Regions from separate parts of the Hymenobacter antarcticus genome, predicted to be linked through region 1. Evidence: riboswitches for the same ligand, from Rfam matches in the RefSeq annotation. Region 1 holds a riboswitch; each other region holds the start of a gene.
The links. Region 1 has a riboswitch for S-adenosylmethionine ahead of ABD819_RS05340 (ATP-grasp domain-containing protein). Riboswitches for the same ligand answer to the same signal wherever they lie in the genome.

Region 2: another riboswitch for S-adenosylmethionine. It lies ahead of ABD819_RS00125 (O-acetylhomoserine aminocarboxypropyltransferase/cysteine synthase family protein); the one in region 1 lies ahead of ABD819_RS05340 (ATP-grasp domain-containing protein).
Region 3: another riboswitch for S-adenosylmethionine. It lies ahead of metH (methionine synthase); the one in region 1 lies ahead of ABD819_RS05340 (ATP-grasp domain-containing protein).

The regions. Positions count from the first base shown of each region.
Region 1 covers NZ_BAABDI010000004.1:229,246-232,516, reverse strand. Annotated here, with positions in the region: gene ABD819_RS05345 (LLM class flavin-dependent oxidoreductase) at 1-407, opposite strand, end outside; gene ABD819_RS05340 (ATP-grasp domain-containing protein) at 545-1,540, opposite strand; SAM riboswitch class I at 2,015-2,107, opposite strand; gene ABD819_RS05335 (TonB-dependent receptor plug domain-containing protein) at 2,345-3,271, opposite strand, start outside.
Region 2 covers NZ_BAABDI010000001.1:34,344-37,614, reverse strand. Annotated here, with positions in the region: gene ABD819_RS00125 (O-acetylhomoserine aminocarboxypropyltransferase/cysteine synthase family protein) at 1-1,357, opposite strand, end outside; SAM riboswitch class I at 1,750-1,865, opposite strand; gene ABD819_RS00120 (LysM peptidoglycan-binding domain-containing protein) at 2,087-2,368, opposite strand; gene ABD819_RS00115 (hypothetical protein) at 2,555-2,974, shown strand; gene ABD819_RS00110 (lysylphosphatidylglycerol synthase transmembrane domain-containing protein) at 3,004-3,271, opposite strand, start outside.
Region 3 covers NZ_BAABDI010000017.1:49,037-52,307, reverse strand. Annotated here, with positions in the region: gene metH (methionine synthase) at 1-1,901, opposite strand, end outside; SAM riboswitch class I at 1,975-2,085, opposite strand; gene ABD819_RS12925 (molybdopterin molybdotransferase MoeA) at 2,204-3,271, opposite strand, start outside.

The sequences.
Region 1 (3,271 bases):
TACCGGTCGTCGTGCTGCTCGAAGTGCAGGCCGTATTTGGTGGCCTCGTCGCGCCACCAGCTCGACACCACGTTCAGCGAGAGCCGGCCGGGCGCAATCAAATCAATGTTGGCGGCCTGCTTGGCCAGCAGCGCCGGCTGGTGAAACGTGGGGCGCACGGCCACCATTATTTCCAGCTGCTCGGTGACGGCGGCCAGCGCGGCGGCCGTGCTCCAGGCTTCCAGCGAAGCCGCCTCCGTGCCCTTGATGTCGTTCAAGTACAGCTCGGCGATGAGCGTGAGGTCGTAGCCCAGCGCCTCGCTGCGCTGCGCCAGCTGCTTCACGTAGCTCCAGTCGGTGGGCATGTGCTCGTCTTCCACGTTGCGCAGCCAGCCTCCAAATACGGGCATCCAATATCCGAATTTCATATTTTTGAATGGTGAGCGAACGTCATGCTGAGCTTGCCGAAGCATCTCTACCGCAGTAGTAATTCATGTTGATTGCAACGAAGCGGTAGAGATGCTTCGGCAAGCTCAGCATGACGTTCTTTTTTGATGATATTGAGTTAAACCGTGGCCAATTCACCTTTCCCAGCCCCCACCGCCACTGCCGGCAGCTGCGTTTCGAGGTAGTCCACGAAGCGGGCATAGGGGTCGAAACCCACCACGTTCACGGCATCAGCCACGAAGTTGGACAGCGCGTTGATGTCGTAAAACAGCACGTCGCCGGTGCGGTCGTTAATCAGGTACTCGATGCCGCCCACGTCGATTTTAGCGGCGGCCACGATGCGCTCCACGGCGGCGATGACCTCGGCCGGCGGCGTGAAGGCTTCCACCTGAATCCCCTTTTTCGGCGCTTCGGTCAGACAGAATTCGGCCGACTGCTCCTCCGGAATCTGGCAGATTTCGGCCGGGCACAGGTTGAAGCTCTCGCCGGTGGTAAACACTTTCATGGCGTAGAGAAACTTGCCGTCCAGCATTTCCACGCGGTGGATGTTGCCGCCGCGGGGCGTCACGTATTCCTGCACCAGCGCCGTCTGGTCGATGCCCAGGTCAATCTGGTTATTGTCCACAGCCGCCTGCAATCCTTCGATAGTATCGAAGCGGATGATGCCCGCACCACTGCCGCCAATATTCACCTTCACCACAATCGGAAAACGCAGCTCTTGGGCCGCATCCACCGCCCGCGAGGCGTGGTTGATAACCCGCGAAGCCGGGTATTTCAGTCCCAGCGACTCAAACAGCGAAAGCTGCCGCGCCTTGTTGGTCTCGATGGCCGTGGCCGCCGAGCCGTTGATAATGCGCGTGCCGATGCGCTCCAAATGCGTGGCAAAACCGGCCGTGTGGAAAATGCCCTGCCCGTGCCCGCGCAGGTAGGCTGAGGAGCTCATGCGGTTCACCACGAGGCTGTAGCGGCTCTCCTTTTCCGATGGATTGAAGAGGTGATGCGCGGCGTCGATTTTCTCGTAGGGCAGCTCGCGGCGGTCCAGCTCGGCGAAGAGCGGCTTGAACCATTCGGGGTGCTCGAAGTAGATGCCAATAGGCTTTTGCAAGGATGACATAAGTAACAGTAATGAGATGAAGTGAAATCGGGAGAAAAGCTGTAATTCCGAGCCGTATGGCGCTTAAAAGCGCACGGCGGCATAATCCAGCAAGAATTAAAAGAGGGGCCCGAGCGGGTTGTCGGCAGGTCATTTTCAAAGGACCAGAGCGCGTAGCCGCATCAACTGAGAGCAGGCAGCGAGGCCGGGCGTAGGCTAAAAAGCACGACGCGAAACCAACTCCACCACAGAGCAATCGGCAAACAACCCGGAAAATGAGGACGCAGACGCCGCGGGCGGCCACAAACACGCCGCTATCGAAAGCCAACGGGCTTCCGCAACGGACTTACCTACCCGCGAAAAACCACTCGGGACGGATTAGGCCAGACAACAACAGCAACAACAGCCCATACCAGCCATTCGCAGGGTAGCGACGGGGGCACGAAAGGCGGTGGTTCGGAGGGGGAGGTTGTTGGAGGCTTCCACGGCAACTTGTTTTTATATGGTCAGGAATTGGCACCGTGCCCGCGGTTGCGGATGGTTGCCGGCGCGTCTGTGAGCCTGTCTCTCAGCGCCTCTGTATAAAAACAATCCTTTAGGAGAAAGAATTGATAGTACAAATATAGGCAGGAAACCCGAACCCTGGCAAAAGGTTGGCGGCAGGCCTGTACTTACCGCTATAAAAAAAGAACGTCATGCTGAGCGGAGCCGAAGCATCTCTACCGCGCAAGTAACCAATTACTCTCGCAGTAGAGATGCTTCGGCTCCGCTCAGCACGACGTTCTACTTGTTGTTTGTTTCTGCCTTAAAAAAGGCCTTGCTTACCTACCGGCGCAGGGCCAGCCGCACGCCGGCCATCAGCCAGCGCGAAGGCATCTGGGCCCCCAGCAGGTCCGAATACCGCTCGTTGAACAGGTTCTGCACCTGGCCGGTGAGCCACAGCCGCTCGGGTAGCAATGCCGCTTCGAGGCGGGCGTTGAAAACCACGTAGCTCGGGGTGAGTGCAACATTCAGCTGGCCATTGGTGGGCGTGACAGTGGTTTGCTGAGCCGCCCGCTGCTTGTATACGCCGCCCACGGCCACGGTGAAGCGCCGTTGCACCACGCTCACATTGCCACTCACCAGGTGCTTGGCCACGTTGCTCAGGTACTGCGACACTACTTCGCCGGCCACGTTGAGGTGGGTATATGTGTAGCCCACGCTGCCTTCCAGACGCAGACCGGCGGCGAGCTTGGCGCGGGTGCTGGCTTCAAATTCCAGGCCCTGGGTGGTGACGGCGAACAGGTTCTGGGCGAAGCGGTAAGTAGCAGCCGGGTTCAAATTTGTGAAGCCTGTGGCCTCAATTACCTGGCTGCCGGGCTGGCTTACGTAGTCAATAAGGTTGCGGCCGTAGCGGTTGAAGTAGGTGGCGCGCAGCGTGAGGGCGGGCAGGGGCACGAAGTCCACGCCGCCCTCGTAGCTGATGGTGCGCTCGGCGTTCAGGCCGGGGTTGCCCACGTTGAAGCCGTTGGGTACGGTGCCGGGCCGGATGGCCGAGTTGTACTGCTCGGTGAAGTTGGCCGCCCGAATGGCCCGGCCCACGGCGGCGCGCACCGTCAGCTTCTCGCCCATTTGCTGGCTGGCGGTGAGCTGGGGCACCACTTCGGTGCCGTATGCCTGGTCGTGGTCGAGGCGCAGGGCTGCCGTCACATTTAAGCCAGAGTACGGTGTGAGGCCGGCCACGGCAAACGCGCCTTGGTGCCACACGGCGTG
Region 2 (3,271 bases), on a different contig from region 1:
GCTGCAACTCGGGCTCGCCTACTTCCTCGCCCTCCGTGGGCAGGCTGGCCGTGTTGCCGATGGCATCAAACGCTGCCTGCAAATCAGCCGTGATATCCTCAAAGTGCTCGATGCCGACCGATAGCCGCAGCGACGTGGGCGTGACGCCCGCCGCCAGCTGCTCCTGCTCACTCATCTGCTGGTGCGTGGTGGCCGAGGGCTGGATGATGAGCGTCTTGGCATCGCCCACGTTGGCCAGGTGGCTGATGAGCTTCAGGCTGTCAATGAATTGCGTGGCCGTTTCCTTCGTGCCCTTCACCCGGAAGCTGAGCACGCCGCCGAAGCCGCGCTTGAGGTAGCGCTGGGCAATGGCGTGGTAGGGGCTGCTGGCCAGGCCGGGGTAGTTCACGCTTTCTACCTGCGGGTGCTGCTCCAGCCAGGTCGCCACTTTCAGGGCATTTTCCACGGTGCGCTCCACGCGCAGGCTCAGGGTTTCGAGGCCGATGAGCAGCTGCCAGGAGTTGAACGGGCTGATGGCCGGCCCAAAGTCGCGCAGCCCCTCTACCCGCGCCCGAATGATGAAGGCGATGTTGCCAAACGGCCCGTTCTTGCCGAATACATCACTGAACACCAGGCCGTGGTAGCCCTCGCTGGGCTCGGAGAACTGCGGAAATTTGCCGTTGCCGAAGTCGTAGGTGCCGCCGTCCACAATCACGCCGCCCACGCTGGTGCCGTGCCCGCCAATCCACTTCGTGGCCGACTCGACCACGATGTGCGCGCCGTGCTCCAGGGGCCGGAACAGGTAGCCGCCCGCGCCAAACGTGTTGTCCACAATCAGCGGCAAATCGTGCTTGTTGGCAATGGCCGCGATGGCCTCAAAATCGGGAATGCTGAAGCTGGGGTTGCCGATGGTTTCGAGGTAAATGGCTTTGGTTTTCTCGTCAATCAGCGGCTCAAAGCTGGCCGGATTATCGCCATCCGCGAAGCGCGCCTCGATGCCCAGGCGCTTGAAGGCCACCTTGAACTGATTGTAGGTGCCGCCATAGAGGTAGGCCGTGCTCACGAAATTGTCGCCGGCCTGCAGAATGTTGTTCAGGGCAATGAACTGAGCCGCCTGCCCCGAACTCGTGGCCAGTGCCGCCACGCCGCCTTCCAGCGCCGCCACGCGCTGTTCAAACACGTCGGTGGTGGGGTTCATCAGGCGGGTGTAGATGTTGCCGAATTCCTTCAGCGCAAACAGGTTGGCACCGTGTTCGGCGCTCTTGAAGACGTAGCTGGTGGTTTGGAACAGCGGCACGGCGCGGGCCCCGGTGGTGGGGTCGGGCTGCTGGCCGGCGTGGAGCTGAAGGGTTTCGAAATGTTGGGCTGGAGTGGACATGATGCGGGGTTATTTAACGTTTGTGAAAAATCAGAAATACAAATTAAAAGGCGCTGATTAGCTGAATAAGGCCGATTCTAAGCGCGGCAACTCCCCGAAACGCCCGTGCTGAACGGCTGGCCCGAGCCCACCGCCAAGCCCGAAAAAGAGCATGCGGCAGACCCACGGGGCCACCAAAAAAATCCAGAAGAAAGGGGAGGGGTTCTAAGCCGGAATCAGCTTAGCAACAACACGGGCAGCAACAACACATTCGCATTCGCATTCGCGCCGGGCGCAATGCCACGCTGCGGCCGTCTGGGGCCGAAACAAAAAAGCCCGAGACCACGGCGCGCAAAGCAGCCGGAGTAGTCGGGGCAAAAGGAGCAGAATGAGGGGAAGTTTCCATGGCACTCGAATCATCTGTCCCATCGTGGCCGAAGCTGCGAGTGGGTAGGAATTGGCACCTTTCGTTTTGCGAAGGTTGCCAGCGGGTCAGGGAGCCTAGTCTCTCGCCGCTTCTGTATAAAACTTGAAAACTGCTCACCGTTAGCGAGGAGTACCGGGTTGGTGGCCCAAATGTACGGCAGAAATTTTTCCGTGGGCAAATGTTGCCCGCAAAAAAAGAAGACCGTCATGCTTCGCTACGCGCTGCATGACGGTTTTTTAAAAGCCAAACCCGAACCCATCAGACGCAAAAAAGCCACCCTGAAACAGAGTGGCTTTTCTCACCTTTTTTCTGCAAAAAAGTACCTAGAGACTAGGTAGGGTCAACACCTGGCCCACTTCAATGTGGTCAGGGTTGTTGCCGATGAGGGCCTTATTGGCCTCGTATATCTGATGCCACTTGGCGGCGTCGCCGTAGTGGTGTTTGGCTATTTTTGAGAGGGAATCCCCGCTGACTACGGTATACGAGTCACCGGCAGTTTCCGGTTTGGCATTGCCGAAAAAATCGGTACCGCCGGCCGCAGGCTTGGCCGCGGGCTCTACGGGCTTTTGCTCGCCTTTGTCGCTAAGAAAATCTAAGAGTCCCATGGGTTGGCTGCTGATTAAATGAGGGATGAATGCGGCCGGAAACGCCTTTGGCAGTCCGACCGGGTGCTATACGGACAAGTACAGGCCGGGTTTCGTTCTAAACTCTTTCGCGTGTGGGCCGTAAGCCGACGAGTTCGCACTCCGCGCGCCGTCGTTCCATTTTCCTCATCATTACTCCTTGTGCTTATGAAACTCCAGTCCCTTTTCTCGTTCCGTTACTTGGCCAGCCTCTTGGTGCTTGTGTCGCTTTTTGCCGCTTCGTGCAGCAACGACAAAGGCAAAGTGGAGGGCGTGAACATTCTGTACGGCACCGATAGCAAGGTGTGGAAAACGCATAAAGAAACCGACACCACCGGCGACAAAGTGAAGCAGACCGACGCCCAGAAGGACGAGGAGCTGCGCATTTTTGCAAACGGCACCTACAACATGACCGGGGCCAACGGGGCAGTAGCGGGCAAATACACTTTCGACCAGGCCGGCAAAACCATTACCATGACCCCCGACGGTGGCACCACCAGCAACACCTTCGCCGTGGAGACCCTCACCGACGACAAGCTCACGCTCAAGTCGGCCGACGGCGCGGCCCTGATGCTCGAAGCCGAGTAAGCATCCGCGCTCAGGCAGTAGTAAAGCCCCTAACCCTTGTGGTTAGGGGCTTTTTTTGTGGTTGCGAGAGCCGGTTCGTTGAGCGGGCTTGCGGCCGGCCGCTTGGCAAACACCCGCGCCACCCAGCGGGGCAGAAATACGCTGCCCAGCACCAGATACAGGTAGTACGTAACCACCCGGTACAGCAGCACCATGAAGCTGGTGAGCGTGGCCGTGCCGATGAACTTGCCGAAAAACGTGGGAAACGCGCCCTCCACGATGCCCGCGCCGCCGGGCGTGATGGCCAGCAGCAGCAGC
Region 3 (3,271 bases), on a different contig from region 1:
CCCATGTCGAGCCCGGCGCGGATGGCGTGGTAGAGGAAGGCCGTGTGCATGGCCTCGCGCACCACGTCGTTGCCCCGGAAGGAGAAGCTGATGTTCGAAATACCGCCGCTGGTGAGCGCACCGGGCAGGTGGCCCTTAATCCAGCGCACGGCCTCAATGAAGTCGATAGCGTAGTTGCGGTGCTCGTCCATGCCCGTGCCCACGGTCAGGATGTTGGGGTCAAAAATGATGTCGGAAGGGTCGAAGCCCACCTCGTGCACCAGAATATCGTAGCTGCGCTGGCAGATTTCCTGGCGGCGTTCCAGCGAGTCGGCCTGGCCGTTTTCGTCGAAGGCCATCACCACCACGGCCGCGCCGTACTGGCGCACCGTGCGGGCGTGGGCCCGGAACACGTCCTCGCCCTCTTTCAGCGAAATCGAGTTGACAATGCTCTTGCCCTGCACGCACTTCAGACCGGCTTCGAGCACGCTCCACTTCGAGGAGTCAATCATCACGGGCACCCGCGCGATATCGGGCTCCGAGGCAATGAGGTGCAGGAAGGTCGTCATCACCTGCTCCGAGTCGAGCATGCCCTCGTCCATGTTGATGTCGATGACCTGCGCGCCTTCTTCCACCTGCAGGCGGGCCACGGCCAGGGCTTCCTCATACGCCCCCGTGCGGATGAGGCGGGCAAAAGCGCGCGAGCCGGTCACGTTGCAGCGCTCGCCCACGTTCACGAAGAGGCTGTCGGCGGCGATGTTGAAGGGTTCGAGACCGGACAGCCGCGTGGCGATTGAGTTAGAAGTTAAAAGTGAAGAGTTAAAACCTACAACTGGTTTTTCTCCGGATTTTAACTCTTCACTTTTAACTTTTAACTGTTTCAACTCCCTTGGCTTATACTTCTTCGCCAAACGGCTCAATTCCGCGATGTGCTGTGGGGTCGTCCCACAACACCCGCCCACTACCGTCACGATGCCTTCCTTCAGATAATCCTCCACCAGCGCGGCAAATTCTTCCGCCGATTCATCGTAGCCGCCGAAGGCGTTGGGCAGGCCGGCGTTGGGGTAGGCCGAAATATGCACGTCGGAAATGCGGCTCAGCTCCTGCACGTACTGGCGGAGCTGGTCGGCCCCGAGGGCGCAGTTCAGGCCCACGCTCAGCAGCGGCAGGTGGCGGATGGAGTTCCAGAACGCCTCCACCGTCTGGCCCGAGAGGGTACGGCCCGAGGCATCGGTGATGGTGCCCGAAATCATGAGCGGCACCACCCGGCCGCCTTCGTCGAAGAATTTCTGCACGGCATATAGCGCAGCCTTGGCGTTCAGCGTGTCGAAGATGGTTTCGATGAGCAGTGTGTCTACGCCGCCATCCACGAGGCCGCGCACCTGCTCCAGGTAGGCGGTGGCCAGCTCATCAAAGGTCACGGCGCGGAAACCGGGACGATTCACATCGGGCGAGAGCGAGGCGGTGCGGTTGGTGGGGCCCACCGCGCCGGCCACGAAGCGCGGCTGCTCGGGCGTGGCGTATTCGTCGGCCGCCTCGCGGGCCAGGCGGGCCGACTCGTAGTTCAATTCGTACACGACGTGTTCCAGGCCGTAGTCGGCCTGGGCGATGGTGGTGCCGCTAAAGGTGTTGGTTTCCACCATGTCGGCCCCGGCGGCGAAGTATTCGGCGTGGATGCCCTTGATGATATCCGGCCGGGTCAGCGAGAGCAGGTCGTTGTTGCCGCGCAGGGGCTTGGGGTGGTCGGCGAAGCGGGTGCCGCGAAAATCCTCCTCCGTCAGCGGGTACCGCTGAATCATGGTGCCCATCGCGCCGTCGAGAATCAGCAGGCGCTGGCGCAGGATTTCGGGGAGGCTGTGGCGCGAGGCTAACGCTTCGCGCTGGGGAACGGCTTTCGGAAGGGTAGGGGCGGAGACGGACATTTCTTTCTGGGTCGAATAACAGCGTACGGACGCGTATCCAGAAAGAAACCCATGCGCAGGCGCACGGTTCCGGCTGTCATCTTCTTCCACCAAAAAAAACGCGGTGAAACGGGAGTTGGCACCTACTCGTGGTAGGTTGCCAAGACGTCATCGGGCCCGGTCCCTCGGTCTTTCTGGATAGCAGCGTAGCACGAAGATACGACGCGAAAAAATTGTAGCGCGAAGCGGTGCTTCGCGTCCCCGCGCCGTTAAAACCGCCGAACCGTTGCGACCTGCGCGGCGACGCGAAGCACCGCTTCGCGCTACAGCCCCCAGGCCGGCCACACGCTGCCCGCCGGAAACACCGCCACCTCCGGCGGCAGCTCCAGAAACGCGGTGGCCCCCACCAGCCCGGCCAAATCACCGGAGCCGCCCACCCGCAGCGGCGTGGCCAGCCGGCGACCTTCATCGTCTACCGTCAGGCCCACGGGCACGAAATGGGTCAGCGGGGGCTTAAAATTAATTTCGACGGTGAGCACGGCGGGCATCGGCGCTTCAACAGCCGCGGCAGCCGCTTCCGCATCAGCGGGCTGCTGCACCGCCCGGAGCCAGGGGCGCACGTAACGGCAGGCCGTGAGGAAGGTGGACACCGGGTTGCCGGGCAGGCCGAACACCACCGGCCCGCCGGCCCGCGCCCCAAACCACATCGGCTTGCCGGGGCGCTGGTTCACTTCGTGGAAAATCTCGACCACCCCCAGCTCGCGCAGCAGGCCGGGTAGGTGGTCGGCGCGGCCCTTGCTCACGGCCCCACTCAGCACCACGGCATCGAAGCCGGCGGCGAGGATATTGGTGAGGCCGGTGCGCAATTCCTCCCGGTCGTCGGGCAGGTGAAACAGCGAAACATCGGCCCCGGCCTGGGCAAATAGCGCCTGCAAGGCATAGGCGTTGGACCGCCGAATCTGGTGCGCCAGGGGCATCTGGTTGATGCCCACCAGCTCATCGCCGGTGCTCACCACGGCCACGCGCGGGGCACGGGATACCATCATTTCGGCGGCCCCCACGGTGGCGGCAATGGCCAGCTCGGCGGGGCCCAGGCGGGTGCCGGGCCGGAGCAGGGCGTCGCCCCGGCGGCGGTCGGCGGCCTGGCGGTGGATGTTGACGCCGGGCGCTTCGGGCGAAGGAATCTGGATGGTGGCGCGGTTGTCGGCCAGCAGAATATCCTCGTAGCGAATAACCGCATCGGTGCCGGGTGGCAGCACCGCCCCGGTCATTACCTCAATGGCGTTGTGCGGGTTTTGCAGCGCCTGGGCGGGCGCGCCGGCGTACTGGGTATGCTCGATGGCAAACTCCGTCTGGCCCCCGGCCCAGGCGGCGTGCACCACCGCAATACC